Regions from separate parts of the Fusibacter sp. A1 genome, predicted to be linked through region 2. Evidence: riboswitches for the same ligand, from Rfam matches in the RefSeq annotation. Region 2 holds a riboswitch; the other holds the start of a gene.
The links. A riboswitch is a leader RNA that binds a small molecule or an ion and turns the genes downstream of it on or off. The one in region 2 is predicted to bind FMN.
Positions count from the first base shown of each region.

Region 1: another riboswitch for FMN. It lies ahead of DWB64_RS04470 (ECF transporter S component); the one in region 2 lies ahead of ribD (bifunctional diaminohydroxyphosphoribosylaminopyrimidine deaminase/5-amino-6-(5-phosphoribosylamino)uracil reductase RibD).

Region 1 covers NZ_QQWI01000003.1:83,873-99,240, reverse strand. The annotation lists gene tpx (thiol peroxidase) at 180-683, shown strand; FMN riboswitch at 740-854, shown strand; gene DWB64_RS04470 (ECF transporter S component) at 956-1,546, shown strand; gene DWB64_RS04465 (chemotaxis protein CheX) at 1,677-2,384, shown strand; gene DWB64_RS04460 (response regulator) at 2,402-2,782, shown strand; gene DWB64_RS04455 (MBL fold metallo-hydrolase) at 2,849-4,234, opposite strand; gene DWB64_RS04450 (nitroreductase family protein) at 4,403-5,305, shown strand; gene DWB64_RS04445 (putative glycoside hydrolase) at 5,378-6,949, shown strand; gene pyrE (orotate phosphoribosyltransferase) at 6,950-7,582, shown strand; gene trmB (tRNA (guanosine(46)-N7)-methyltransferase TrmB) at 7,697-8,326, shown strand; gene cls (cardiolipin synthase) at 8,335-9,885, shown strand; gene lspA (signal peptidase II) at 9,895-10,341, shown strand; gene DWB64_RS04420 (LCP family protein) at 10,420-11,394, shown strand; gene DWB64_RS04415 (chloride channel protein) at 11,407-12,660, shown strand; gene murC (UDP-N-acetylmuramate--L-alanine ligase) at 12,698-14,065, opposite strand; gene purR (pur operon repressor) at 14,267-15,100, shown strand; gene spoVG (septation regulator SpoVG) at 15,240-15,368, shown strand, end outside.
Region 2 covers NZ_QQWI01000001.1:225,539-240,906, reverse strand. The annotation lists gene DWB64_RS00995 (S-layer homology domain-containing protein) at 1-1,119, shown strand, start outside; gene DWB64_RS00990 (Ig domain-containing protein) at 1,504-5,097, shown strand; gene DWB64_RS00985 (hypothetical protein) at 5,215-5,658, opposite strand; gene DWB64_RS00980 (dihydrofolate reductase family protein) at 5,890-6,432, shown strand; gene DWB64_RS00975 (hypothetical protein) at 6,532-7,344, shown strand; gene DWB64_RS00970 (MATE family efflux transporter) at 7,476-8,831, opposite strand; gene fliB (flagellin lysine-N-methylase) at 9,059-10,291, shown strand; gene DWB64_RS00960 (MFS transporter) at 10,346-11,635, shown strand; FMN riboswitch at 11,670-11,784, shown strand; gene ribD (bifunctional diaminohydroxyphosphoribosylaminopyrimidine deaminase/5-amino-6-(5-phosphoribosylamino)uracil reductase RibD) at 11,907-12,995, shown strand; gene DWB64_RS00950 (riboflavin synthase) at 12,999-13,640, shown strand; gene DWB64_RS00945 (bifunctional 3,4-dihydroxy-2-butanone-4-phosphate synthase/GTP cyclohydrolase II) at 13,652-14,845, shown strand; gene ribE (6,7-dimethyl-8-ribityllumazine synthase) at 14,856-15,326, shown strand; gene DWB64_RS00935 (HAD family hydrolase) at 15,319-15,368, shown strand, end outside.

The DNA of each region.
Region 1 (15,368 bases), on a different contig from region 2:
TCAAATGTACGCCGTGTAGACCTTCCTACACGGCGCTTTTCGTTAGAAGCCACTTCGTTACAATAATTTATTATATTTGCTCTTGCTATTCCCTTTAGAAAAAGGTATTATATTCTCATAGAGAATCATTATCAATTAAGAATCAACCTAACTAATAAACCAAGCGGAGGAAATGAATTATGATGAATATTACTTTTGGCGGCAATACTGTTACAGTGAAACAAGCGGCTGCGGTTGGACAAAAGGCTCCTAACTTCACAGCGACGGCTCAAGACTTATCTCCTTTTGACTTTTACTCTAAAACAGATAATAAAGTAAAGGTGATCAGCGTCGCGCCATCAATTGATACGGGCGTTTGCTCACTTCAAACTCAGCGCTTCAATGAGGAAGCGGGTAAGTTGAAGGAAGATGTTCAAATCGTGACGATCACAGTCGACCTGCCATTCGCACAAAAGCGTTTCTGCGCTGCTGAAGGTGTGGAGAACATCGATGTGGTATCCGATTACCAGAACCGTGATTTCGGTTCAAAGTATGGATTCATGATCGAAGAGTTCAAATTGCTGTCACGCGGTGTGGTTGTCGTGGATAGGGACAACACGATCAAATATGTTGAATATGTAAATGAAGTGACTAATCATCCTGATTATGATAAGGCGCTTGAGGCGATTCAAGCACTGATCTAATAATTCTCCTGTTGACAAAGCGCTCAAACATTGTTAATCTGATGTCAATAGCATAGCAATTTCTTCAGGGCGGGGTGCGAGTCCCCACCGGCGGTAAAGCCCGCGAGCCGAAAGGTTGATCTGGTTAGATTCCAGAGCCGACAGTTATAGTCTGGATGGGAGAAGAACTTTAATTAAGTGATAAGACCACGCCCTGATTCTGATGAATCAGGGTTTTTTTGTCCCGAGAATTGTTATATCGCAATTATTAGATAATCTTTGGAGGGTTAACAATGAATAGGAATGTAAATCTTAACAAACTGGTAAAAATCGCAATTCTCAGTGCCATCGCTTTTGTAGTGATGTTTCTAGAGACGCCACCTGTCTTTTCATCGTTTCTAAAATTCGATTTCAGTGACATTGTCGCAGTGATCGGAGGGTTCGCCCTTGGTCCGATTGCAGGTGTGGTGATACAGCTTATCAAGAATCTGTTACACCTTCCTCTGTCTCAGACTTCTGGAGTCGGAGAGCTGGCAAACTTCATAGTAGGTAGTGCGTTTGTCTATCCTGCCGCGCTTGTCTACGCAAAGCAAAAAAATAAAAAAGGTGCGATTATGGGTCTGATCACGGGTGTGATTTCGATGGTAGTCATTGGCGTCTTGGCGAATTACTTCATTCTTCTACCTTTTTATGCTGCGATGATGGGCTTTACGATGGAGATGGTCGTAGATGCTACAAACTTCATGAATCCACTGGTTACAAACAAGCTGACATTCCTCATCTTTGCGATAGCGCCGTTCAACCTAATAAAGGGTTCAATCGTATCTGTTGTCACACTTTTGGTCTATAAGAGAGTATCCGGATTCTTAAACAAGCAAAAATAAATTAACCTTGAACAGACGAAGCTCGCTTCGTCTGTTTTTTTGATTAAAATGGAAAAACGTGTTATAAATTGTTTAAATGAGGTATAATAATTACCATAGTATCAGGCAGAAAATGATTTGGGAGGCAAGTATGCCAGTTATGTTACGGGTCGAAAATTACTGTGATGCTTCATATGTGGCATTTTCCAGTTCAAAACGATTTCGAAGTGATATGCAATTGGTCAAACGGTTCAATCATAGACCGGCGGATGCCCAAATGGTGAAATTCCATGAACTCGATTTTTCGGATATCGATATTGCAGGTACTGACCAGAGAATAGATTTTTATCATGATGCCCATGATGCGATTTTAAAGGTTGAGGGCCAAAATGCGGCATCCGGCGGTCACGACTGCTTCAGTTTGTTGACCGAGCAGGCGAGTCAAATAATTAGAGATGAGTTCGGGTGTGAGAAATTTACGCTCGGTGCCTATAAAGAAACAACAGAATTGATTCTCAATCAGTATAATGTCCTGCTGATTACATGGAGCGACGCTATTCGGGTAGCAATCTTGAGCATAAGTGAGGAAATGGCGGTAAGGATTATGGACAGAATCCTCTATGAACCCATACCAGAAAGTGAAAAAGAGGTTTTGCTCAAAGCAAGCGTTTCAGAACTCATCAATATCGTGATGGGACAGTCGTTAAAATACTTCAATGAACAAAATCAGGTGAAATTGGGAACCCCGCTTTTGATTCAAGCCATCGACGGGGCGCGCGTGATCTCAGACTTACCTGTGAAGCAGTCGGAATGTGGATCAGTAAGCACTCATATCAAATTGATCGGTATAAATTACTAGACATTAGGGGGAAACAAATGGCCAGAATATTAATTGCTGACGATTCAGCTGTAATCAGAAAAACGCTTAAAAGAATTTTAATTGGCGCTGGACATGACGTGGTTGAAGAAGCTAAAAACGGTGTGGAAGCGGTGGAGCTATATGCAAAATCGCAACCTGATATGGTGACGATGGATATTTCCATGCCGATCATGTCGGGTATAGAAGCAGTGAAGAATATCGTAAACAAATATCACGATGCGAAGATTATCATGATCAGCGCGATTGATGAAAAGAACCAGGTCTTTGAAGCGCTCGAGTGTGGGGCTAAACACTATATCATTAAGCCGTTTAACGAAAATACCGTTCTAAAAATTTTAGATGTCGTCATGGACTTCAGTCAAGGTGAAGGATTCTGAATGAGTATCTTTCTGCTGAATAGGCAAATAAAAAAATCGCTTTCGCGATTTTTTTTGTTTTTGTTTTCATGTAAGTTCGACTTCATCGCCGATTTGCGGGGTGTCGATTCGCTCTGCGAACGGTGAGACCAGTTCTCTCATCGCTTCGATCGCATCGGTCTCGCCGTGGGTGAGAATGATGTGCTCAAGTTTAGGCGTGGACTTCAACCAATTGATCAGGTCGGTCTGGTCGCCATGACCCGAATAACCACTCAACTTGTAGATTCTCGCCTTTATGGCGACTACCTCATCAAGCAGATCAATCTGAGGTTCTCCCTCGAGTATGGCCCTGCCTACAGAACCTTCGGCCTGGTACCCGACAAATATGATGGCCGTATTAGGTTTCCAAAGGTAATGCTTCAAGTGGTGTCTAATTCTTCCGGCATCACACATGCCACTGGCGGAAATGATGAGTTTGGGTGTGACATCGCTGTTTAGCGCCATCGATTTTTTCATGTCGTGGACAATGGTCAGATTATCGGGTGCGAAGGGCGATTGGTTTTTCATTAAATTAAGCTTCACTTCTTTTTTTAGTTCATCCATATGATGCAAATAGATTTGAGTGGCATCGATCGCAAGCGGACTGTCCACATAAATCGGATACTTGGCAATCTCCGAATTCGGATTGTTTTTCATGTGCGAATAGATATCATATAGAATTTGCTGGGTTCGACCTACTGAAAATGCTGGGATGATCGCTGTTCCGCCATGGGAGAGCGTATCAGTCAGCGCTTCTATCAGATCTGCGATCCTTTTTTCGCTTGGTGGGTGGATCCTGTTGCCGTAAGTTGTTTCACATATTGCGATGTCTGTGGGCGGCATCGATTTTGGTGCCGGTAGCAGAATCGGATTGGCAGTTCCCAGATCACCTGAAAAGGTGATTCTCTTTCCTTCGACGGTCAAGGTGGCAGAGCAAGCACCCAGAAGATGTCCTGTCGGTGTCAGCTCCAAAGTTAAGCCGCCATCGATGGTGACGGGTTCTCCTTCGGGTATCGGGTAAAAATAGGAGAGGGCGTTGTAGGCGTCGTCGGTATGATAGAGCGGTTCGACAGGTTCAAGGCCTGCGCGTTTTCTTTTTTTGTTTTCCCATTCCGTGTCGGCTTCTTGAATCTTTGCTGCGTCCAGCAGGAGTATCTCCGCGAGATCCTTGGTGCCTTTGGAGCAGTAGATTTTTCCGTGAAATCCGTCTTTTACAAGCTTTGGTATTCGGCCGGAGTGGTCGATATGGGCGTGGGTCAGAATCATGTTGTCGATGGTGGCGGGGTCGTAATCAAAGGGGTTGTAATTGAGTTTTTCTTCGGTTACGCTGCCTTGAAATAAACCGCAATCGATAACCAATGTCTGCTTTTCTGTGACCAGTCTGTAGTTTGAGCCGGTGACACAACCAGCTGCGCCGTGGAAGAATAGTTTCATAGTGAGCTCCTTAGTCTGTGACTTTTGTTAACTACTGTATACCCAAAGTGAATATGGCTCATGCAAACATTAATATTTTCTCTTTTGTTGATGATTTGTTGCTGAATTTAGCGTGCGATTAGGCTATACTTAAAGTGGTACGAATTCGGTTGAAAGGGGACTAATATAATGAAAATGTTAAAGGTAATTGAAAAAAGACGTTCGGTTAGAGAGTATAAAGAAAAAGCATTAGAGACAAAAGATGTTGATACGCTCAACTCCTTGCTAAAAGAAATCCCACAGGTAGTGGAGGGTGTCAACGTTAAGATGACATTTGTAAAAGAGGGGCAAAAGTTCTATTCTTCGATGGATGGACATGCCGGCTATCATGGAGTGATGATTCAAGCACCTCATTATATTGTGATTAGTTCAAATGAATCGGTGCACAATTTGAAGGCTTGCGGCTACGCAGGGGAATGGCTGGTTCTGAACCTGACTAAAGAAGAAATCGCCACTTGCTGGGTAAGTGCTAATAACGCAGAGGACATGATCGGTGAATACATAGAATTACCATCGGGAGAACAAGCGGTTGGAATCATTGCAATCGGTTATGCGAAACATGAAAGCCGCATAGGAAACATCTATGGAAACGCGGATTCAGGTTTATCGGCGCTAAAGCAACTGGGGTATCCGCATATTGATTCGGAGTACCTGAACAATCCAGTCAGCGGTCGCATGTCGATTGAAGATATCGTCTACATGAAGACCTGGGGTGAGAATGCCACAGTCGAAAAATTGGAAGAACTCGGATATGCGTCGGTATTCTTCTATATGCGTCTTGCACCATCTTCTGTGAACAGACAACCGTGGCGCTTTATTATCGACCGCGACCAATTTGTCCTAGCTATTTCTAGAGAGGACGGCTTTGAAGATGACAGGATGGCACTTTTAGAAGCGGGTATCGCGATGCTTTACTTCGAAGTGGCGATGCACGGCGAAGGGTATCCAGGCAAATGGCATTTTGAATCAGTAGAAAACAAATATAGTATTCCTGAGAATTATCTACTTGCAGGAACGTATACGTTTATGTAAAGAATAGTGCTTCGCTTCGCTGGCGAGGCACTTTTAAATGAACTTAGCTAAATTGGATGATATGAGGAATTTATGAAAAAATTAATGATTGTGATGATGATATCGGTCCTTCTGCTTACTGGGTGCGCGACAAACGTTGCGGCTGAAGGGGCATCAGGTCAAACCGACGAGAGCCAGCAAGTGACTCAAAGTGATCAGGACAAGTCCGCTGAAGCTGAAGCTGCACGTCTTGAAGAAGAAAGACTTAAAAAGGAAGCCGAAGAGGCTGCTGCTGCCGAAGAAAAAAGACTGGCTGAGGAAGCAAAAAGACTAGAAGAGGAAAAAGCGGCGAAGCTCTTGGAAATCGCCGAAAAGACTTACTACTCAAAGGATTTGACTTATGTTTACTCGGATGAGGCGATGACGGTCGAGTCTGGTATGGTGCTGGATCACCAGACTTCGGTTTGGGTGAAGGGAAGTATCTTGAATGAAGCCGGTGAAGTCGTAGCCTATCAAATAGAAGCAATTGACGGGGAAGCGGTTGAAGGATTCGTAAACGCCGCTCGACTCTTCAAGACCAGGCAGGAACAGATCAAGATGAGTTACGACGGGGTAGACTATTCCGCTTTTGAAAAGACAACATATGAGAAGAATCCACCGGTTGAAGTAAAAGCGGTGTATCTGACTCAAGCAACCGCTCGAAACGACAACGGAAGACTTGATGATCTGATCAAACTGGCCAATGAAACTGAAATCAACGCGTTTGTCATCGATGTTAAAAACGACGACGGATACCTGCTGTTCCATTCAGAATCCGCTGAGAAATATTTACCGCAGATGAATGACAAGATCGCGATCAAAGAGATTGCGCCTTTTATTCAAAAGCTTAAGGAAAATGACATCTACCTGATTGCCCGTATTGTAACCTTCAAGTCGCCACAATATGCGAGGACTTATCCTGATAGGGCGCTTCACTACCTGAACAGCGGGGCGCTATATTCGGACAGGGACAAGATTTCGTGGTCAACCGCATACGACAGGGACTTGTGGGAGTATGTGATCGGAATTTGCGAAGAAGCTGCGGATGTAGGCTTCGATGAAATTCAGTTCGACTACGTCAGATTCCCTGCGACGGGCGCGAAATTAGATAAGAATCTTGATTTTCAGAACGATCTTGACGAATCGAAAACCGAAGCGATACATAAATTCTTGTCCTACGCCTATGAGCGTCTATCGAAGAAAGAAGTCTACATAACAGCCGATGTTTTCGGTTGGGCGGCTACTTCGATCAATGATGTCGGCATCGGACAGCACTGGGAATCTGTCACCAATGTGGTTGACTATATCGCTCCGATGATGTATCCTTCACATTATGGACCTAATAATTTTGGACTCGCTGTGCCTGATGCGCAACCGTATGCGACAATTGACGCTTCGATAAAGGATGCGATCATGCGTAATGCGAACCTTGAAACACCTGCGAAATTGAGACCTTGGATTCAAGATTTTACCGCACGCTGGGTCAAGGGATATATTCCTTACCGGGCTGATGAAGTAAAGGCACAGATTCAAGCGCTTGAAGACAACGGTGTCTACGAGTACATGTTATGGAATCCAGGAAACGTCTATTCAGAAGATGCTCTAAGAGCTGAACAGGAGGATTAAATGTTACTGAGAGAACAAATCGCCAAAAAACTTTTGGAAATTAAGGCTGTAAGCCTTGTGGGAACCGATGACCTATTCACATGGGCATCAGGAATCAAATCGCCGATTTACTGCGATAACCGCCTAACGATGAGTTATCCTGAAGTTAGAAGGCTAATCGCACAAGGGTTTGCCGACCGTATCACTGAGGAGTTCGGTGAAGTGGATATCATTGCCGGAACAGCAACTGCGGGTATACCTCATGCTGCTTGGGTCGCGGATATCCTGAACAAGCCGATGGTCTATGTCAGATCCACTGCGAAGGAACATGGCAAAGGAAATCAAATCGAAGGTAAGTTGGAAGTCGGACAACGTGTCTTCCTTGTAGAAGATCTCTTTTCTACAGGCGGCAGTTCGTTAAAAGCTGTGGATGCGTTAATAGAGGCGGGTGCGGATGTACTGGCTTGCGGTGCTATCTTTACCTACAATTTCCCTGAGGTAGAAAAAAAGTTTGCCGATGCGGGAATCAAACAGTTCAGTCTGACTGATTATAAGACACTGCTTCCTATCGCAAAAGAGGAAGGCTATATCAAAGAAGCGGATTTCGAGGCGCTTAAGGCGTGGAGCGAAAATCCAAGAATTTTCACAAAATAGTAAAATAGCCAGAGCCAGTCCAAGTCTAGTGCTTGAGACTGGCTTTTTTACGTAAGTTATAAAAAAAACTCGACAAATGTGGTATAATCGCAAAGAAAGCTAGGAGGAATACTGATGAGATTAAGAAAAATTCCAGGTGCGTTTGAAGCCTACATGTCAAATGTGGACTATGCGCTTGATGCAAATAGTGAATTAAATGATAAACTTAAGGAGTTCATAGCAGGTGAAAAGGTCTATCTTGAAATTGGAACAGGTAGAGGTGGTTTTTTAACTGAGATGGCAAAACGGCATCCCGAAGCCAAGTTCATCGGTGTTGAATTAAGAGAAGAAGTTCTTTTAACTGCTGTGGAGAAGGCGATTAAAAAAGACGTAACGAACATAAAATTCATTAGAGGCAATGCCCTTGAAATGAAAGAATGGTTTGGTGAGTTGAAAGTGGACGGGATTTTTCTCAACTTCAGCGATCCATGGCCGAAAGCAAGACATGCGAAAAGGCGACTCACTCACTTCAGATTTTTAGATGTTTACAAGGACATCATCGCGCAAGATGGAAAGTTGATTTTTAAAACGGACAACAAAGCGCTATATGAGTTTTCTCTTGAGAGCCTAAATGAGCATTTGGATGTGGTTGAACATACCGATGACTTACACGCGCTTAACGACGAAAGCAATGTCATGACGGAATACGAAAGAAGATTTGCTAAGAGAGGGTTTAAGATTCATAGAATTATTGCGAAATTCTAGGGGGTTCTATGGGACGACTTTTAAAACGGGCAATCAACTTTGCTATTATCCTGATGCTATCCATCCTCAGTTTCCTGGTGGTAAGTGTGCTTCAAAAATGGCATATCTTCAATTTTCTCCATTGGTCCGACTTGGCAGTTGTGATCAAGGCTTTTTTCTCGTTTTATGTACTGGGAATAGGAATTTTCATTTTTCTTGATAACCGAAATCCCTATAAGATCATCTCGTGGTTGATCGTACTCATCGCTTTTCCCGTTGTGGGGTTTGCTTCTTATCTGATTTTTGGAAGAAGCTTTAGAAAACGAAGGTTGTCACAGTCTAAGCTTGAGTTTACAAAGGACTATATGGCAAGGCGTGCGGATGTTCAGTCCGGACTGGTCCATATTGTGGATCACTTCAATGATAGCCTTGTGAACTCGCGACTTGTGAATCTACTGCTCAACAATTCGAAAGCTCCTTTCTTTTTGGAGAATGAAATTGATATTTATTCTGACGGAGCGTCCTTTTTCAGCCAGCTGATAAAAGATATCTCGAGTGCTAAGCATCATATCCACTTGGAATATTTTATCATCAGAAATGATGAAATAGGCAACATGATCAGGGAGGCGCTGATAGAAAGGTCACTTGCGGGTGTCGAAGTTAGACTGATCTACGATAGTGTAGGGTGCTGGAAGCTAGGTAACAAATACATCAACAGCTTAAAGGCGGCCGGAGTTCAGTGCTATGAGTTCCTACCCCTCATTCTGCCTTTATTCGGCCGTGAGATGAATTACAGGAACCATAGAAAAATAACCGTGATCGACGGAAAATACGGATATGTCGGAGGAATGAATCTTGGTGATGAGTATATCGGCAAGCATAAGTACTTAGGCTTTTGGAGAGATACCCATCTACGGATTCATGGCGAAGCCGTCAACGGACTTCAGCACTGCTTTCTGATGGACTGGACCTTTGTCAGCAGGCAACTGCTGATGTATGAGGATTATTCAGTCAAGACGACTGTGACCAACCATTCCCTAGTGCAGATTGCCGCGAGCGGACCTGACGCGGACTGGGAAGTCATGCTTCAGGCTTACTTTACGATGATTGCCACAGCTGAAAGCAGGATATGGATCACGACGCCTTATCTTGTCCCTGAAGAAAGTATTATGGAAGGTTTGATCACCGCTGCATTGTCGGGTCTTGACGTAAGGATTCTTATTCCATCGACGCCGGATCATTTTCTAGTTTACTGGGCGGGGAAGGCCAATATTGAAAAGTTGCTTAAATCGGGAGTGGCGATTTATCTGTATGAAAAAGGCTTTGTTCATTCAAAGACGATGATCATCGATGAAAGCGTCGCTACGGTAGGAACCGCGAATCTGGATATCAGAAGTTTAGAGATCAATTTTGAAATCAACGCGTTTTTATATGACAAAGAGCAAATCCTACGACTTTCTGAAGATTTTCTTGATGACATAACAATGTCACATATGTTAACGTTAGAAGAACACGCAAAGAGACCGTGGTGGCATAGGTTGCTTGAAGCAGTCGGTAGAATTGCGTCCCCACTTCAATAGGAGAAGAACATGCTTTTATATACAGCGATTATCATTCTTGCAGTAATTCTTGACCAGCTGACAAAATGGTTGGTGGTCAGTTATGTAAAACCCATAGGTAGCCTACCGATCATCAAAGATGTCTTTCATCTGACATACACAGAAAATACAGGTGCTGCGTTTAGTATCTTATCGAATAAACAGTCGTTCTTAGTCATCGTCACAGCGATTGCCATGGCGATCATGTTTGTGTACTTGGTGAAATGGTCGCAAAGTCCTGACGAAGTGATGTCGAAGGTCGCCTTTGCCATGATGCTTGGAGGCGGAATAGGCAATCTGATCGACAGGGCGCGAATCGATTTTGTGGTGGATTTCCTGGATGCCAGATTTATTAATTTTGCTATTTTTAATGTTGCGGACATGTTCATCGTAGTAGGATGTGCCCTGTTCGCGCTTTCAATTATATTAAAAAAATAAGTCATTGGAAAAATAGCGCAGTCGCTATGGTAGAATTATAGAGTAAAAAAACCACAATTTTTAAGTCTGGAGCGAATCATGAAGTTTTATTTTAAAGTCTTTCTATTATCACTTGTAGTCACATCCCTTTTGTTCGGATCGGGATTATATGCGTATCTGAATCATATGAAACGGCAAGTGTCGATTGTTGAAGTTCCCAATATCACCGATCAGAGCCCTCAAGGAAAAGAGAAGCCCATAGATGTGAATTTGGCTGATCTGACAATGCTTGAAGATCTTGTTGAGTATTCTAACAGGATAAACGTAGTGATCCTAGGTACGGATGGTGGTAGAGCGGATACGATCATGGTAGCCTCATATGATCCGGATTATCAGCTTTTAGATATCATCACAGTGCCAAGAGATACCTATAACGAGGTGCCCGGCTATGATAAGCCAGGTCAGCATAAAATCAATTCCGTGTTCGGTTACGGCAAAGTCGACGGTGGCTCCAACGGTATGAAAACACAAGTGTCCAAACTACTTGGGATACCGATCCATCATTTTGTGACACTCGATTATAACGGTGTCGCTGACATTGTCGATACCATCGGTGGGGTCGAAATCGATGTACACAAAGATTTGGTATACGATGATCCGACTGCTGAACCACCGCTGCATATAAACATTCAAAAAGGCAAGCAAGTGCTCAAAGGTGAAAAAGCGGTTGAGTACCTAAGATGGAGAAAAAACAACGGTGAAGAAGGTTCGGATCTTGACAGGACACAGAGGCAGGTCGGTTTTGTCAAAGCGGTCATTACAAAATCCTTATCTCAATTCAAATTGATCAAAGTCATTGAAACGGCTTTCAATTACGTGTATACGGACATGCCGCTTCAAGATATGCTTTATTACTCGACGACGGTCGTAGGATTTAATCCTTCAACGGATATCTATGCTTCGATGTTGCCGGGTGAGGTGATGTTCAATAAGTTGAGCTATTATATTCATGATGCAGAGGATACAGAAGAATTACTGATAGCTGTCTACCGCAGAGGTGTGGACAGCGAATAACAGGAGGGGCGTATGCATTCAGATGATCAAGTGACTTCGAGAAGATTTCGCGTTCAAATGGTTGCGTACGCTTTTTTTATTGGAGTCATCGCAGGCGTGCTTTCCATTGTGTTCCATTATCTGGTGAGTATGATGAACGGTTATTTTAGCGGACTTTATCAAAAACAGGCCCTTCTTAGATTTATGATTCCCATGGCGAGCGTCTTCTTATTCATGTTCACCCACAACGTGCTGTTAAAAAAAGACACACGCTTTGGCGTCACAGCGGTCAAACATGAACTCGATACCATCGATAGAAGGCTGATGATACCCAACAAGGTTTTTGTAAAGATTTTGAATGCCATCGTTGCCTTAGGTACCGGTTTTGCAGTCGGTCAGTTTGGACCGACAGTACATATAGGCGGTGCCATCGGCTCAAATTTAGGTCACTATCTGAAGCTGCCAAGGGAAGTCGTCAGACTGCTGATCGGTTGTGGTGTGGCAGGAGCGCTGTCGGCAGTGATGCATGCTCCGCTATTTGCAACGTTGATTGTCGTCGAAGTGATTTTCGCAAGGCGGTATTTTGACTATATCGTGCCGATCCTTTTATCGAGCGTGGTAGCGGTGAGCCTTGATAAGTTGATTTACGGAAACTATTCATTTATCGCATTTCCTGATGTAGCAAAGATAGAAACTGTTGGAATGGCGGGATGGCTTATGGTGATTGTCATTGCAATCTTCATGGGATTCCTGGCTGCCTTTTATGTGGTTGGATTAAAAGCGGTCTCCGCACTCATGCAAAGTAAGCTCTCAAGCAACCAACAGCTGCTGCTTGCAGGTGTATTTACAGGGATCGTAGCCCTTTTGGTGCCGCAGACCCTATACACCAGGTTGGATCTGCTGGTCACTTCGAACGGCGGGATGTTCACGCTAGGTTCACTTTTGCTATTTTTAGTCTTAAGGTTCTTATTGACTAGCGTACAACTTGGATCGGGAATCTGTGGGGGTAACTTCACCCCGGGTCTGTTGATAGGTTTGATTTTTTCTGTGATTATCCACAGGGTGATGCTGATGATGGGTCTGGAGCTGTTTACACTGCCCCATGTGATGATGTTCTCGATTGTGGGGATGTTAAGCGGTTTTTCTCACGCTCCGCTTGCCGCGATCGTTTTAGCACTTGAACTGACAGGGCGTATCGAGCTGATCGTTCCTATTCTGACTGTCGCGCTTATCGGTCACTTTGTTTCTGATTTTCTTGTGAAAGAAAACGTATATATGCTCAAGTAATAAAAAAACCGCTGATTACGAGTAATCAGCGGTTTTATTAATCTACAATGGTTCGAGCGAACTGGTCGATATCGCCTGCTCCCATCATGATGATGAGCATGTTGTCCTTTGCGATAGTATCCAAATGCGGGATTACATCCTTTAGTTCTTTGATATAGGTGGCGTTCTGACCTTCTTCAATAATCAGATCCACCAGATCCTGTGAATGGATGTTATAGGTGTTTGCTTCTCTTGCGGCGTAGATATCTGTGATATAGAGATGGTTGACATCCTTAAAGGCGCTTGACATTTCAAGAAGCAGACTCTTGACGCGTGAGTAAGTGTGCGGTTGGAATACGACACAAATCTCCTTGTTGTCGAAGTTCTTAGCAGCCTGAACGGTAACTTTCACTTCTGAAGGGTGATGTGCGTAATCAGAAATAAGAGTGGCGCCTTTATAGGTACCGAGTATCTCGAATCTACGCTCGGCATTAGAAAATTTTGAGAGCGCGGATTGTATGCTTTCTATCGAGATTCCGTTCACGTAAGCTGCTGAAATGGCACCAAGAGCGTTGTAGACATTAAACTTACCGCATACCTTGAGTGTCAGCTCCATGAGCTTCTCATCTTCATAGAATACTTCAAAGCTTGGGTATCCATGCATGTCAAAGGTGATCTGTCTTGCCTCGAATGTGGAGCTCTCGTTGATTCCGTACGTCACAAAATTGCAGTTGCAATCTTTGATTAGTCTTCTCGTATTGAAATCATCATGATTGAGTATCAGGTAGTTCTTAGGCTTCAAATGAGTCGCAAACTCCTGATAGGTTCTTATGATATGGTCCAAATCATCATAGTAATCCAGATGTTCCTCTTCGATATTGTTGACGATGATGGTGGTAGGGTGAAGATCTAAAAAACTAGCCTTATATTCACAGGCTTCAACAGCGATATGTGTTGAGGGAGAAAGCTTGTATGCCTTGTGGGTATGCGGAAGCTTGGCTCCGACAAGGTAGCTGGCATCCTGTGGAGTTTCTTCAAGAATCATCGCAAGCATGGAGGTTATCGTTGTCTTACCATGTGTGCCGGTGACCGCAAGCGAGACTTCAAACGATTCCATAATCGCATCGATGGCTTGAGTTCTTCTATAAGTTGGGATTTCAAGCGATTGTGCTTTTGCGAACTCCGGATTGTCATCTGAGATCGCCCCGGTATATACCACAGCATCTTGGTCGGTGATGTTATCGGAACTGTGACCGATATAAATTGTCGCGCCTGCTTCTTCCAATTTTAAGGTGGCTGGAGAAGCCTTGGCATCAGAACCGGTTACTTTGATTCCTTTTTCGATAAAGATGTGTGCGATAGCGCTCATTGAAATGCCGCCAATACCTATGAAATGAACACGTTCAGCTGTTAATAATGATTTCATGTTAATTAAATTCCTCTCAAAAAGTGTCTAAGGTGACACAGTATACGTATTGCATTATATCAAAAAGTGCTCTATTTTCATATAGCTAATGGTAGGAAGCGAGTAATAATCTTTCAAATGCTTGATTTAAGCGAAGAATACGAATAAAATGATTACAGAACTTAAAATAATTCGGAATTAACGATAAAGATGGGTGGCATTATGAGTAAAATCAAAAGAAACGAAAGAATTGGTTTGATAGTCAAGGTTTTGAGTGAGCATCCAAATAAGGTGATCGCCTTTAAGCATTTCACAGATATGTTTGAGGCGGCCAAGTCGAGTATCAGTGAAGATATCGCTATCGTAAAATCGATTATGGATAAGAATCGTTTGGGAAGGGTCGTTACGATTCCTGGCGCAGCGGGTGGTGTCAAATATATTCCTAGAGTGGAGTCGAGTTATAAAATGGAGATTCTGACCAGGCTGTGTGACGAAATCAAGCGGCCGGAGAGAATTATTCCTGGTGGGTTCCTGTATATTGCAGACCTTCTTTATAATCCAGAACTCATCAAAGGCGTCGCAGAAATATTCGCAGAAGCTTTTTCGAGTCATGATGTGGATTATGTGGTTACCATCGAGACAAAAGGTATACCCATGGCGTTTATGACTGCCAATTATCTTAATGTGCCGCTCGTGATTGTAAGAAAAGACAACAAAGTGACTGACGGTCCGACGGTGAGCATCAACTACGTTTCTGGTTCTTCGCAAAAGCTGGGTACGATGTTCGCTCCTAAACGTGCGATCAAGGCAAAGTCGAATGTGTTGATCATCGATGATTTCATGAAGGGCGGCGGAACCGCTAAAGGAATGGTCGACTTGGTGAAGGAGTTTGAATCAAACGTGGTGGGTATCGGCGTACTTCTTGAGTCAAGCACACCAAAAGAGAAATTGCTTACGAACTACCATGCCTTATTGCATTTGAAACATGTTTCGCCTGAGAACATCGATATTTCACCTAATCTTGAGGTGGTGGAATCACTCAAACTGGAACTGTAATTAAGGCGATACTTCCACAATTGGAAAAATTTCTAAAATTTTTACTTAAATACTGGCAGAGGATAAAAAATTAAGGTAAAATGAACTCAGAGCTCATTTTTTAAATTTTCTGACAGAATGGAAGGTAGGGAGTAAATCGATGAATGTGACAGATGTTAGAGTACGTAAAATTAAGAATGATGGAAAAATGAAAGCAGTAGTTTCGGTTACGCTCGATGACATGTTTGTGATTCATGATATCAAGATCATTGAGGGACAAAATGGATTA
Region 2 (15,368 bases):
ACAGTAGAAGCAGCTAGTGCGGCTCAATTACTGGATGAAGTGAAGCTTGCAGAAGCCAGCGGTGGAAAAGCAGTACTTGAGTTCAAAGTAGATACAACTACTGAAGATAATAATGTGGAAGTGGTTATACCAAAGGATTCATTCAATCAAATCGCGACAGAATCAAATGTCAAAGTCAAGTTCAACACTGGATTAGGCAGTATTCAATTTGCAGGTGAAGCAATCAAGTCGATTAATTCAGAAGCAGCAGATGCAGACATCACAGTCGGTATCGCAAAAATTGACACTAAGACACTTTCGAGCAATGTACAAAAGAAAGTTGGCGACAGACCAGTCTACGATTTCGCTGTAACAGCTGGTGAGAAGCAGATCACATCCTTTGGAAAAGGTGCTGTTCTGATCAGTTTGCCATACACGTTGAAAGCTAATGAAAAGAAACATTCAATCGTTGTCTACTATGTGGATGAGGATGGAAAACTTACTAAAATCAAAGGAAACTACAATGAAGAGACAAAGAGCATTGACTTTGTAACTTCTCACTTCTCAACTTACATGATCGGATACGATCAGAAACAGTTTGAAGATGTTACAGAATCCAACTGGTATTACAATGCAGTTTCTTATGTCGCAGCACGCGATATAGCAAATGGTACAAGTGGATCGACGTTCAGTCCGGATGCTAATATCACAAGAGGTCAGTTTATTGTCATGACTTTGAGAGCATTTGGAATCGAAGCGGATGTCAATATGACAGAGAACTTCTCAGATGCGGGAGATACTTATTATACAGGTTACCTAGCGACAGCTAAACGTCTTGGCATCTCTAACGGAATCGGTAAGAATATGTATGCTCCAGATGCTGCAATCAGCAGACAGGATCTGATTACAATGCTTTACAAGACACTTTTAGTAGCAAATGAGTTACCAGAAACAGCATCTGAAAAGAATTTAGGTGACTTCTTAGATACAGATATGATTGCTTCTTATGCCAAAGAAGCGATGAGAATCTGCGTTGAAGCTGGAGTTGTTTCAGGAAACAACGAAAAGTTGAATCCAAAAGGTTTGGCGACTCGTGCTGAAATGGCGCAACTATTGGAGAATCTACTTACCATCAAGTAGAAAGTCAAAAATTCATAGGCAGTGAACTAAGCTAACTAAAAGACTCTCATCGGTATCGGTGGGAGTCTTTTTTCAGGCTCTAAGTCATTAAATAGTGGAATCAGTATAAGTGTATCTTAAAAGACTCGGCCTGAAGCCTGCAATTGTGCAAGGTATGGCGTAATTGAAAAAGGATATTGTTAGTATGATCCACAATTGATATTGAGTATAAATCTAAGTAAAGTTTCGAGTGCGTAAAAAATAATTTTTGTGTATGAATATTACAAAACGTTAAAATAATAATGACATTATATTTATCATTAGTTTATAAAGCTAATGAATTTTTTTTATGTTATATTTAGGAAGTCAGAAAATTCAGATATAGAAAATTTAGGGGGAGTTAATATGAACAAGGCAGTGCTAAGGAAGAGTTTAGCGTATTTATTAGTGGCAATACTTTGCTTCAGTAGCAATTCATATTTTGCTGCTACGGTGGCAGACTATACTTGGAACAATGAGATACCAATCAAGTATCCGAGTGCTGAAACAAACAACGGTAAGTTGGTATTATTTGATAATTCACATGCAGAAACAGCCGGTCAGGCAGACTGGGTTTTAGACGGCGCATTTTCAGATTTTGCAGATGATCTTGTGGCGCATGGCTATACTGTAAGAGAATATCGCGGCATCGACAAGAACAGCGATGGTGTGATCAGATTTTATGATGATAGGCAGCCGGAAAACGTTTCGATAAATGAGGCGGTAATCACCTATGACGCGATCAAGGATGCCGATGTGTTTATCATGGCAGAGGCAAATCGCCCATTCACGATTTCAGAATACGCTGCGCTCAAGCAGTTTGTTGATGCTGGCAAAGGGATCTACTTTATTTCAGACCACTACAATGCGGATAGAAACTTAAACACTTGGGATTCAACAGAAACCTATAACGGTTACAATAGGTCTACAGACGCCGCTTACAATATGGGTGGCGAATATGGCGACCTGCGAAATCCGCAAGATGCCACAAAGGGCTGGTTGGCTGAAAACTTTGGGGTTAGATTTAGGTTCAACGCGATGAATCTTATCGCAGGTTTTAGCGGAATCGCTTCACCTTCAGATTCTGAAGGTATCACTCAAGACGTGCAACCTATTCTAATGGCTGCAGGTTCAACCCTTGCCATTGTCGATGGCAACAAGGCAAAAGGTATCGTTTATCTTTCGGATACGGATTTACCGACCAAATGGAACAATGCTGCTGATGAGGGCATCTACTACGGCGGTACTGCTGAAGGACCTTATGTTGTAATTTCAAAACCAAGCGCCGGAAAGGCCGCGTTTATAGGTGATTCATCACCGATTGAGGATGATACTCCAAAATACAAAAATCAAGGTTCTGGAAGTGCAAAATCAACTCATCCGGGTTACAAAAGCGCTGGAACTGCAAATATTCTTTCTGTGAACATCGTGGACTGGTTATCGACGCCAGAGAGCTATATCGGCTTTGACGGTGTCAACCATTCAAAAGGCATCAACACACCAAATCCACTCGCACCTTCTGAAATGAACCAGACTCAGGCGGAACCATGGGCGACACCTACTTACGACCCCTGGAATACAGATACCTATGCATTTGATTCTTATGGCGCGCCTCAAGGAACCATACCAGTCGCTGTGACGGGCGTGACTCTAAACACGAGCGCCTTGACACTTGACCAAGGTCAAAAGAGCATTTTAGTTGCCAGTATGCTTCCAGCAGAAGCGACCAACACAAACGTTACTTGGACCAGTAGCGATTCAAACATAGCGACTGTTGTGAATGGAGTTGTGAAGGGTGTTTCTGAAGGGTCCGCAGTAGTGACGGCAACCACAGAGGATGGCAATAAAACTGCAACTTGCGCCGTTACAGTAACAGCGAATGTCGTTGCGGTAGTAGTCAATGAGGGCTTTGACAGCGTGATAGGGTCAAGTTCTAGCATTTCGTCGGGAATTCCTGCAGGTTGGACAGTCTCATCAGGTGTCGGCGTCTATACATCAACAGGGAACTTTGGCGCCTCATCACCCTCTTTGAAATTTGGTTCTACAGGTCAACAGATAGAAACAGAAACATTTACTATCAATAACAACGCGACCTTGTCATTCTGGTTAAAGGGTAATGCAACAGATAACCTATCCAGCTTATTGATTGAAAAATATGAAGGCACTACTTGGAGCACGGTTTCACTTGTATCAAACTTACCAGCAGTAGAAACTACTTTGAACTTCAACGTTTCAAGTGATACAAATAAGTTAAGGTTCACCTATACAAAAAGCACAGGAAACCTGGCTATCGATGACATCAAACTAGAAGCCGCAAGCTCGTCTATCGCAGTGCAAGGTGTGACGCTAGATGTAACCAGTGCATCGCTAGATGTCGGCCAGCAGCTTTCACTGGCAGCTTCGGTCTTACCGACAGACGCATCTGATAAATCAGTCACGTGGAGTTCAAGCAATGAGAGTGTTGCGACAGTAAGTTCGGGAACAGTGACAGCAGTTGCTGAAGGTACTGCCGTGATAACAGTTACGACAGTAGATGGCGGTAAAAAGGCAGCCTGTTCTGTAATAGTCGCTCCATCAGCACCGGTTACGCTAATTGATGAAGGATTTGACGGAGTCGTTGGATCTAGTTCGTCAATATCCTCCGGACTTCCTACAGGATGGACAACAAGTTCTGGCATGGGGGTTTATACAAGCTCAGGCAACTACGGAAACTCGTCTCCATCCATCAAGTTCTCGAGCACAGGTCACTCGTTAGTGACACCGACATTCAATTTAACGGCTCAGGGTACTTTGTCGTTATGGGCAAAAGGAAATGGAACAGATGCTTCTTCTATGCTTCTGATTGAAAAATATACGAACAACTCATGGAGTACACTGACAAGTCTTACTAACTTGCCTGTAAACGGCACGGTTATAAACGCTTCTGTACCACAAGGTGTCAGCCAGTTAAGATTTACTTATACAAAAAGCACAGGCAATTTAGCAATCGATGACATTAAACTGGAAGGTACAAGTTCTGTCATCGCAGTAACCGGTATCACACTGGATAAGTCAACTCAGTCGATGGATACAGGAAGCAGCTTTACGTTAAACGCATCGCTTGCGCCTATAGAAGCTACCGATCAGTCTGTGACATGGTCAAGCAGCAACAGCGCTGTAGCTACGGTTAATAACGGTCTTGTTACCGGCATCAGCCAAGGTACAGCGGTCATAACTGTGACATCCACTGACGGAAATTATACAGCGACATGTACAGTGACAGTGACAGATCCTGTGATTCATGTGGCGAGTGTCGGACTTGATAAGACAAACGTTGACATGATCATCGGTACGACGAATGTTTTAGTGGCGACGGTTCTACCAACCAATGCGACAGATCAGACGGTAATTTGGACTAGTAGCAATTCAAGTGTAATCACAGTAGCAAATGGAAACATCACAGCTGTTTCTCCGGGCACGGCAGTGGTTACGGCTACATCGGTGGATGGCAATATCGCTTCAAGCTGCACAATCAATGTGACGCTTCCTCCGGCACCGACTTCAATAAGTGAAGGTTTTGACAGTGTGATAGGAACAAAATCGACAATCACATCTGGTATTCCTGCTGATTGGACATTTTCTGATGGTTTAGGTGTATACACCTCAAATGGAAACTACGGTCAATCCGCACCATCGATTAAGATGAGCTCTGCCGGAAATCAGATCACTAGCCCTGAGTTTTACCTGATGGGTAACGGATCAGTGAGCTTCTGGATAAAAGGTAACGGTGTAAACAGTGCTTCTTACCTGTTGGTTGAAAAGTTTGATGGCACAAGCTGGTCACAGCTTGATAGCCTATCTTCATTACCGACAACTGGCACAACTGTTTCGATTGCACTTGATAAAAGCACATCTCAACTAAGATTTACTTATTTTAAGAGCAGTGGAAATCTTGCTATTGACGATATTAGTATTCAGTAGTGTGATTTTTTAAAGAGAAGCTATGTAACGATATTACAAATCCCCTGTATGCGTATGCAAACAGGGGATTTAATTTAATTTTGAAATAATTTACATCGATCTAATTCTGTGAAGCTCTTAATCCAAAGCTTTGTTTCTCATAACGGAAACACAAAAATAGATACCAAGTAAAAAAACAGCTACTGCAAAGCCCAATAGGACATACGAGAATAATGTCCGTTCAAAACCGCCAACAGTCAATGTTCCATTAATAAAGATCGAGTCCCCATATAAATCGGTTAGTTTTCTTACCAATTGGTCCAACACGTTTTTTTCCAACGAATCAAATCGAATTAAAAGAGAAATCTCGCCACGGACTTCTTTATCTTGTGAGATGCTTAAAGTGCTGACTTCTTCGTTAAGAGTAGCCCTTATTTGATTAATCTCAACATCTTCAGTAAGAGTAAGTTGGATCTGACTGAATCCGTCTTGATTGGTAGTCTTAATAAAGTCTAAGATGAAACTGGAACTGATGATCAATAGAATTATGCCTAAAATAAAGGATATGAAATTTTTTCTCATTTTACCTCCTTGAAAAACTACAGTGAGTCAGTTGGTTTAATGGTAAAGATGATACTTTATAATTAGTAACTTATTACAATAATGGCTAGTTACAGTATAACACAAATTAATGTTATAATAAGCGAGAGTGAAGCAGTAATCAAATGATAACTTGTAGTATATTGCTAGCTAATTACAGTATGTCTACCTTATAAAATCAAAGTGAACTATATAATGAGCGGAGGAATATAAATGTCAAATAAAAGAAAATTAATCCTATTCATTGCCACAAGTTTGGACGGGTATATTGCGACAGAAAAGGATTCTTTGGAGTGGTTATTTAAAATAGAGGGTGAAGGAGATAACGGTTACTCCGAATTTTACAATACTGTCGATACTATTTTGATGGGCAGAAGAACATATGACTGGATAATGGATATGGAAAAAGGAAATTTTCCTTATAAAAATAAAAAATGTTATGTGTTTTCGAAATCAACATGTGAGAAAAACGAGCATGTGGAATTTATTAATAGTGACATAGTTGAATTTACAAATAGAATAAAGGAGTCAGAGGGACAAAACATATGGATTGTTGGTGGCGGAAATCTTCTTCAGTTCTTTATTAAGGAAAGATTAGTCGATGAGTTTATTATTACTATAGCACCAACTATAATAGGTCGTGGGATACCGCTATTCAAAGAGTTTGATTTTGAAACGGAGTTGAAGTTAAAGGGTATGAGGCAGTTCAATCAATTTGCTGAACTTCATTATGAACTTAAGAAAACAAACGATTAATGATTAAAGAATATCGTAATTCTGAAACTGTTTTGCTAAGGTGGGAACTATTTATTTAGATCAAGCGTCTTATACGTATCAATGAAAAGGAGAATTACGATGAAAAAATTAATAGCGTTTGGTCTAATCATGGCGTCACTGTTTACTGTAGGATGCCAAAAACAAAGCACTGATAAGGATGGTGTCGTTACACAGGCAACTGATACTGCAAAGGAAATTACACAGGAAACATCAAAGGAGACTGCCGTGACGACAAGCCCAGAACAACCGCGCTTTGATATTGTTGGTGAAGTGATTCAGATTGATGAAGGTGAGATCCACGTGCTTACTGGTGACATAGCTGCTGTGTATAAAGCCGATCAAGCGGATATTGATAAGCTCTATTTGGGCGAGACGGTAATACTAGTAGAGAAGGAAAATGGAGGCTATAGCGCTGTGCCTTATCTTATTGAAGACTTTTCAAGGAGATTTACTTCAATGGGACTTGCGATTGAATCAACACAAGGCGTTCTGGTTAGCGTAATTGAAGTGGACGGTCATCAGACCGTTGAGATTCAAGTTAAAGAGGAAGTCATCAGCAGTGACTATTTTGGTGAGACAAAACTTGAAGTAGGTAAAGCCTATGATATCGACCTGATCAGAAGAGGCGAGAACGTAAACATCGCAGAACTATACGATGTGTCTGCATATATCAAAATTGAAATTCTAGCCATTAATAAAGGTGACGAAGGACAAATGGTACTCTATGGCAAAAGCACTGATGATGGAGAATATTATGTGCCGACCTTTGAGGCGGTAAAAAACTTTAACCTTAGTGAACTTATGGTTGGAGATGAAGTCGAATTTTATCCTGTTGTGATCATGGAAAGCTTTCCGATGCAAGTGGTTACGAATAGAATCAATTTAAAATAACTTCTAACCCTATGGTGAATTGCAATGTTTATCTATTACAATGGATTGACTGAAGTTTAGTATGATAAAATGATGAAACCCCTTATTGGACTTACAAAGTCTGATAAGGGGTTTTTGAATGATTTATGCAATTATGAGGCCTTTTCACTTAAGGCTTTTAGGTTGGTCGGTGCCAGAATTCGATTGCCGAAGTACATGCTGACCATTCCAACTAGAACTTGTCCTGTGGCCAGTCCTGCGATGAGGAGGGTGAAGGATATTCTGGAACCAAAGAACATGAGCGGCAAAAGGATGCAGATGGTGCCGAAAGCGTTTATCTTAAGCGCTGTCAGGGACTGACCGATTGCGTTGAGTGACTGGTTGGTGAAGTTGTATAGATTAAGGCCTATGCTTGCTATCGTCATCACCCTTAAGTAGGTGACAGTCAGGCCGACTACTGCTGGATCTTGTGTAAATAGAAGCACTACAGGCTTTGCAATGACAAGGATGAGTAGAAACATGCCCGTACCCACGACAAATGAAGCGCGGTTGAGCAGTCTACGGATGTCCTTGACTCGGTCAAAAGCGCCGGCACCGTAGTTTTGACCCACTAGCGGAACGATACTGATACCGATGGCTGTTGCGATCATCAGTGAGAACCCTTCGATTCTGCTACCTGCTGCAACCGCTGCGACTGCCAGTGTTCCACCGGTATAGGCGGCAAGCGTGGTTAAGGCCATTCGAACCAACTGAGGGATCAGCGATACTCCGATGCCCGGTATGCCGATGGTAAGAATTTTGGACCAGGAGTCTAGGATTTCCTTATATTTTGGCACATGAAAGTCAATCAACTGATGGTAAAAATGGTTGAAAGAAAGCGTCATGACCATGCCCACTGCCCTTGATATCACCGTAGCAATGGCCGCACCCTGTATGCCAAGCGCCGGAAAACCCAACCACCCGAAGATAAAGATCGGGTCTAGGATCATATTGAGTAGCGCGCAGGTGATCATGACCTTAAAGGGACGATAGGTGTCACCGACAGCACGCATGGCCGCATCGCCGATGGGCGGCATCAATACGACGATGACAAAGGAATACCAGACGGTCATATAGGATTTTACAAGGGGAAGCGTATCCCCTTTGGCGCCCAGCAGCGGAAACAGCAGGTCCATGGTCAAGAGCCCCAAGGTCGAAAAGATGGCGACGATTACGATAGAAAGCAAAATGCCGTCGGTTGCCGTTCTGCGCATGGTCTTGCGGTCTTTGTTTCCTGCGGCTCTTGAAATTACAGAAGCGGCTCCTGTGCTGATTCCTGAGGATATGGCACCTGCGATCATGACGATCGGAAAGGTGAATCCCATTGCTGCAAGTGATTCTGTACCCAGTTTACCTACAAAGTAGGTGTCGGTGAGGTTGAACAGCGAAAATGCGAGCATACCGCCTATTGACGGTAGGGCCAGATGATATAGGTGGTTCAGCAGTTTACCTTGTGTCAGGTCTTTCATAGGTTGTCTCCAATCTTATGGATAAATGTAACAGGAGCTACATGAAATTATTTAGGGTCTCTTAATATAATACACTGTTTTATCAGATTGTGGAAATGATATCGTCTAGGGTTAGCTTGAAGGACACACTATTTACTAGTAAAATCATAACGTTTATACTAGAGTAATATGTAAAGAACCATAATTTTGGGTATGTATGATAGCAAATGACGACTGTGAGGGATGAAATGGTTAATGAGCGTATTAGACGCATGACTTATATGAAAGATTTTAAATGTATCGGAAGCAGCTGCACTGACAATTGTTGCATCGGATGGGATGTGGATATCGATATCGAGACATATAAAGGCTACAAGAGCAGAAAAGATTCACCGCTCTTTGAAAGGTTATCCTCCGATGTGATCCTCAATAACGACTGCTATGACAAGGGAATCGATTATGGGAGAATGGTGTTATCGGGTACCAAGCGGTGTCCATTTTTAGCGAGTGACGACCTTTGCGATATTCAAAGGACCCATGGCGAAACGGCTTTATCTAAAGTTTGCAATGCTTACCCGCGTGTTGTCAATTTGGTGGATGGCGTACTTGAACTGTCTGCCACCATGTCATGCCCTGAGGTTGCCAGAATGGTTTTACTCGATGGCGGCAGCCTGATGATTGAAGAGGCGGATGTCGATGCGTCGCGGTTCATCATCACCCAACAGGTGGCGACGAAAGACCCTTCACTGAAACATCACCCGGCTAAGTATTTCAACGAACTTAGGGCGTTTTCGATGGATCTTTTGAAAAACAGCGACTACCCACTTGTAAAACGGCTGCATTTGCTGGGCGAGATGCACGAGCGTATTCTTCCCATGCATGCGAGCGGCAATATAGAAGGTGTACCAGCTACTCTAAAAAAATGCAAAAATAAAGTGCTGAACAAGGAGTATGTAAATTACCTTAAAAAACTCCGCCCGGACTACCGTCAGCAGCTTAACTTTTTTATTGAAAACACAAACGTTCTGGACGGTGACAAGCAAATTGAAAATCAGACGTTCGGAAAGCTTCTAAAGGCTGCAAAACAAGGTCTAGAAATCAAAAGGTCCAAACCCGGTTCGAACAGTTACTCTCTTTATGAACTTAACGCGATCAGACATGTCGAACCCTTTATGGTCAGGCATGAGCGTATTTTTGAAAACTACATCGTAAATACGATGTATAAGAGCATGTATCCATTTTCTGAACAGGGTGACCCTTATGCCGGATACACCATGCTTGTGGTGAGGGTCTTTCTTATCAAAGCGGTGCTCATAGGCCTTTGTGCAAACAAGGTAACACTGACACCAACACTTGCAGTCGAGGTGATCCAGTCGTTTTCGAAGACGCTTGAACACCATAAGACCTTCATGAACGATCTCTTGCAGCAGTTGATGGAGTCTGGATCGGATGAGTTGAAGTACTTGTCAAAATTGCTGTAACTCTAGTTAGGAATACTTGAATTAAAGTAAGCTAAGTCTGCTTGGAGGTGCTTAATGAGAAAGATCATCGAGATATTTTCGCAGTATAAAGGTTTGTCGCGTTCGGCGTATGTGATTTTTATCGGACGTATGGTCACCAATATGGGAGCCTTCATCTGGCCGCTACTTACACTGATCATGAAAGACAAAATAGGGTATAGCCCCACAACAATCGCCTATATCTTTTTAGGGGTCGGGGTGCTCTTTTTACCTGCCAATATCATCGGCGGAAAACTTGCCGATAAGTTCAGCAGAAAAAAACTGATTGTTATTTTCGACTCAATCTCGATCTTTTTCTTCATGTTATGTGCTTTTGTCGAGCCTGGTAACTTGATGATGGTCTTCTTTGTCATCGCAGGTCTGTTTGCCAATATGGAGGGACCGGCCTTCGAGGCCCTTGTTGCGGATGTGACAAAGCCCAATGAACGTGAAAAGGTATACAGCCTCATGTATCTGGGGCATAATCTGGGGTTCATGTTCGGGGCGGCCATTGGGGGTCTGCTGTTTGCCAATTACCTGAGCCTTGCCTTTGTACTTGACGGACTCACGACGCTGTCGTCCACCATATTGATTGTGATTTTTGTAAAGGTCATCGATGTCAGCTCCCTTGACGAAAGTGAAAAGAATGAGTATGAGGACACCATCGAGCATGATGCGAAGGTTTCGGGCATCTTTAAAGAGAGACCGTCGATTCTCATTCAGCTGATCGTCTTTTTCTTCGCCGCCTTCGTATACGACCAGTGGAGTTTTGTCCTTCCCATGTACATGACCGACATGTTCGGTGTGGATCTGGGGTCAAAATATTTTGGATTTGTAGCAAGTTTCAACGCGTTTGTGGTCATCTCGTGCACACCGATACTCACTTATCTTTTTAGAAGGCTGCACGAGCTACCTAAAGTGTTCATGGGCCAGCTTCTGATCGGTATCAGCTATGTCATCATCATGAACAGGCCCGCCTACTACATCTTCTTTGTGATGATGTTCGCCTTCACCATCGGTGAGATTGTCAACATGCTGGGGTCCTCTCCCTATATGTCCAGGCGTGTCCCGTCTTCACATAGGGGAAGGGTGAACAGTTTTAGGAACATCGCCTACTTTGTGGGTAGTGCAAGCGGCAGGGTCATCATGGGTTGGATCGTTGAAAAAGGTGGATATTCCACAGCATTTGCTACGGTTGCGACAATCGGTATCTTGACGACATTCATTGTCGCTGTAAACTATTTTATCGATCGTAAGGTGTTTCCTAAACTTTATGAAGGGGATTCCGTCCTCTCAAAAGATACAGTTGAAGCGGTTGAAGATTAAAATCGATTGTGTTATACTTGTGTCGATAATTGAATAGTACCTTCAGGGCAGGGTGTAATTCCCGACCGGCGGTGATAGTCCGCGAGCCTAACGGCTGACTTGGTGTAATTCCAAGACCGACAGTAAAGTCTGGATGGAAGAAGGTTTATGATGCAAAAAAACGATGTTTTTTTGTGTGTATTTTTGTATGGTCACGCCCTGAAGCTACTTCTTCAGGGCGTTTTTTCGTATTTAAGTGGTAATACCTATTGTTGAAATGAGGGATAAGGACATGCAGTATATGAAACAGGCCATCGCGCTCGCAAGGCTCGGAACGGGATATGTGAACCCCAACCCGCTTGTCGGAGCCGTCATTGTAAAAAACAACAGGGTGATCGGACGAGGTTACCATAAAGAGTTCGGAGGACCGCATGCGGAAGTCAACGCGGTTAATGACGCGACAGAAGACCTAAAAGGCGCGACAATCTATGTGACACTCGAACCATGCTCGCATTACGGAAAGACACCGCCCTGCGTTGATCTGATCATCGAGAAGGGATTTAGCGAGGTCGTGATAGGGTTAAAAGACCCCAACCCGCTTGTTGCTGGTAAAGGCATAAAAAAACTAGAGGAACACGGCATCAAGGTCACAGTCGGTATGCTCGAATCAGAGATTCGTGACATGAACCGCTATTTCTTAAAGTATATCTTAGAGAACAAACCCTACGTGACGATGAAAACCGCCATGACCCTTGATGGGAAAATAGCGACAAAAACCGGCGATTCGAAATGGATCTCGTGCGCTAGGTCGAGGGAGCATGTGCATGCCATGCGCCACGACATGATGGGGATCATGGTAGGCATAGGTACGGTACTTGCAGATGATCCAAGCCTGACGACAAGGCTTGAGCTGGTCAAAGGACTTAACCCAAGACCAATCATCGTGGATGCAAAAGGGCGATTGCCCCTTGATGCGAAGCTGCTCTCAGAGCACCAAAAGGGAGGTGTGATCCTTGCTACCACTGAACTGATAGATCCTGAAAAGGAAGCAGAACTTACCTTGAAAGGCATTGAGATGATTAAGACACCTAGCATGGATGGAAGAGTGGATCTTGATAACCTGATGGAGAGACTTTATAGTCTGGGAATAGACAGCGTACTTTTAGAGGGCGGATCAACCTTAAACGCGGGTGCGCTGACTGCTGGAATCGTCGATGAGGTGATCAGTTTTATCGCACCAAAAGTGGTAGGCGGCTACGCAGCCAGTTCACCGGTTGGCGGAATCGGTGTCGAGAACATGAGCGATGCGACCTACTTCGACCTGATAGAGGTCAAGCAGATTGAAGACGATGTGATGGTTCGTATGAAAGTGAGGAGGTGAGCGATGTTTACAGGACTTATTGAAGAAACCGGGATTGTAAAAAGAATGAAAAGAGGAAGACAGTCGATCGTACTGACCATTGAAGCAAATAAGGTGCTAAGCGATGTGAAACCGGGGGACAGCATTTGTACAAACGGCGTCTGCCTGACGGTGACAAGCCATACGGATAAGGAGTTTAGCGCGGATGTCATGCCGGAAACGATGGATAGGACCAACTTCAAGAGCCTAACGGTCGGAAGCTATGTCAACCTTGAAAGGGCGATGCTTGTAGGAAGCAGGTTCGGAGGTCATATCGTATCGGGACATATCGACGGTACGGGTGCGATCGTTAAAAGAATCGATGATGACAACGCACTCAGACTGACGATCACAGCCGGTCCTCAGGTTTTAAGGTATGTGATTGAAAAGGGATCTGTGGCCATAGACGGAATCAGCCTCACAGTGACAAGTGTGAGTGATAGAGACTTTGAGGTTTCTGTCATACCGATGACGGCAAAGGAGACCACACTGCTTGACAAGGGTACTGGAGACATGGTGAATCTGGAATGCGATGTGGTAGGAAAATACATCGAAAGGTTCGCTACCTTCAAGACGGCAGAATCACGTATTTCGATGGATTTTTTAAAAGACTACGGATTTTTATAAGGAGTATGCACATGGGGTTCAATGCGATTGAAGAAGCAATTGAAGACATCAAAAAAGGTAAGATGATCGTGGTTGTAGACGATGAGGACAGGGAAAACGAAGGCGACCTCTTGATGGCCGCCCAGTTCGCGACGACAGAAGCGATCAACTTCATGGCGACACACGGCCGTGGACTGATCTGCATGCCGATGGAACCTGAGAGGCTCACAGAACTTGACCTACATGCGATGGTGAAGAAGAGTTCAGACCCAAAAGAGACCGCCTTCACCGTGTCTGTGGATCATGTGGATACCACAACAGGGATCTCAGCCGGAGAACGCGCGCTGACCATACAAAAGCTGATAGCAAAAGAATCCACAGGAGCTGACTTTACAAGGCCAGGCCATATCTTTCCACTTAGAGCCAAGGCGGGAGGCGTATTGAAGCGTGCAGGGCATACAGAGGCAGCTGTAGATTTTGCAAGACTTGCGGGGCTTGATCCGGCGGGTGTGATCTGTGAGATCATGAACGACGACGGATCGATGGCAAGGGTAAATGACCTTGAAAGCTATGTGCTAAAGCATGACCTTAAAATGGTGACAATCGCAGACCTGATCGCCTACAGGCGTAAGAACGACAGCCTGATCGAGCGGGTTTCAGAAGCTGATATGCCAACGGCATACGGAAGCTTTAGAATGATCGGCTATGTCAACAAGTTAAACGGCGAACATCATGTAGCCCTTGTAAAAGGGGAGATCACCAACGAGCCGACGCTGATAAGGGTACACTCCGAGTGTCTCACAGGAGACGCTTTCGGATCCTTAAGGTGCGACTGCGGAGATCAGCTTAGCTCAGCACTTGCCGCGATAGAGAAAAACGGAAAAGGAATCTTGCTCTACATGAGACAAGAAGGCCGTGGTATCGGTCTTATCAACAAGATCAAGGCCTATGCGCTTCAGGATCAGGGCATGGATACCGTTGAAGCCAATCTGGCACTCGGGTTCGATGAGGACCTAAGAGATTACGGTATCGGAGCACAGATTCTTCAGGATCTTGGCGCGCATAACATCAGAATGATGACCAACAATCCTAAAAAACTATCCGGTTTAAGGGGCTATGGCATCAACGTGGTCGAAAGGATCGGCATTCAGATGAATCACAATGAAAAGAACGCATTCTATTTAAAGACCAAGCAAGAAAAAATGGGACATCTACTAAAATTCTAGGAGGAAACACATGAGAATCTTTGAAGGGAATTTAATCGCACAAGGCAAGAAGTTCGGTATCGTGGTTGGAAGATTCAACGAGTTTATCGGATCAAAGCTGCTCGGTGGAGCGCTAGACACCTTAAAACGACACGGTGTCAAAGAGGAAGAAATCGAAATCACGTGGGTGCCTGGCGCCTTTGAAATACCGCTGATCGCAAAAAAGCTTGCTGTATCGGGCCGCTATGACGCGGTAATCACGCTAGGCGCTGTGATCAGAGGGGCGACACCTCACTTTGAAGTGGTATCGAGCGAGGTATCAAAGGGCGTTGCGAGCGCATCCCTTGATACGGGTGTACCGATCATCTTTGGAGTACTGACGACCGATTCGATTGAACAGGCCATCGAACGTGCGGGAACAAAGGCGGGTAACAAGGGTTCTGAAGCCGCTGCCACTGCCATCGAGATGGCAAATCTCATGTCAGAAATCCAGCATGCTTAAAAGGAATATCAAAACCCTGTACTTCGATTACGACGGCACCCT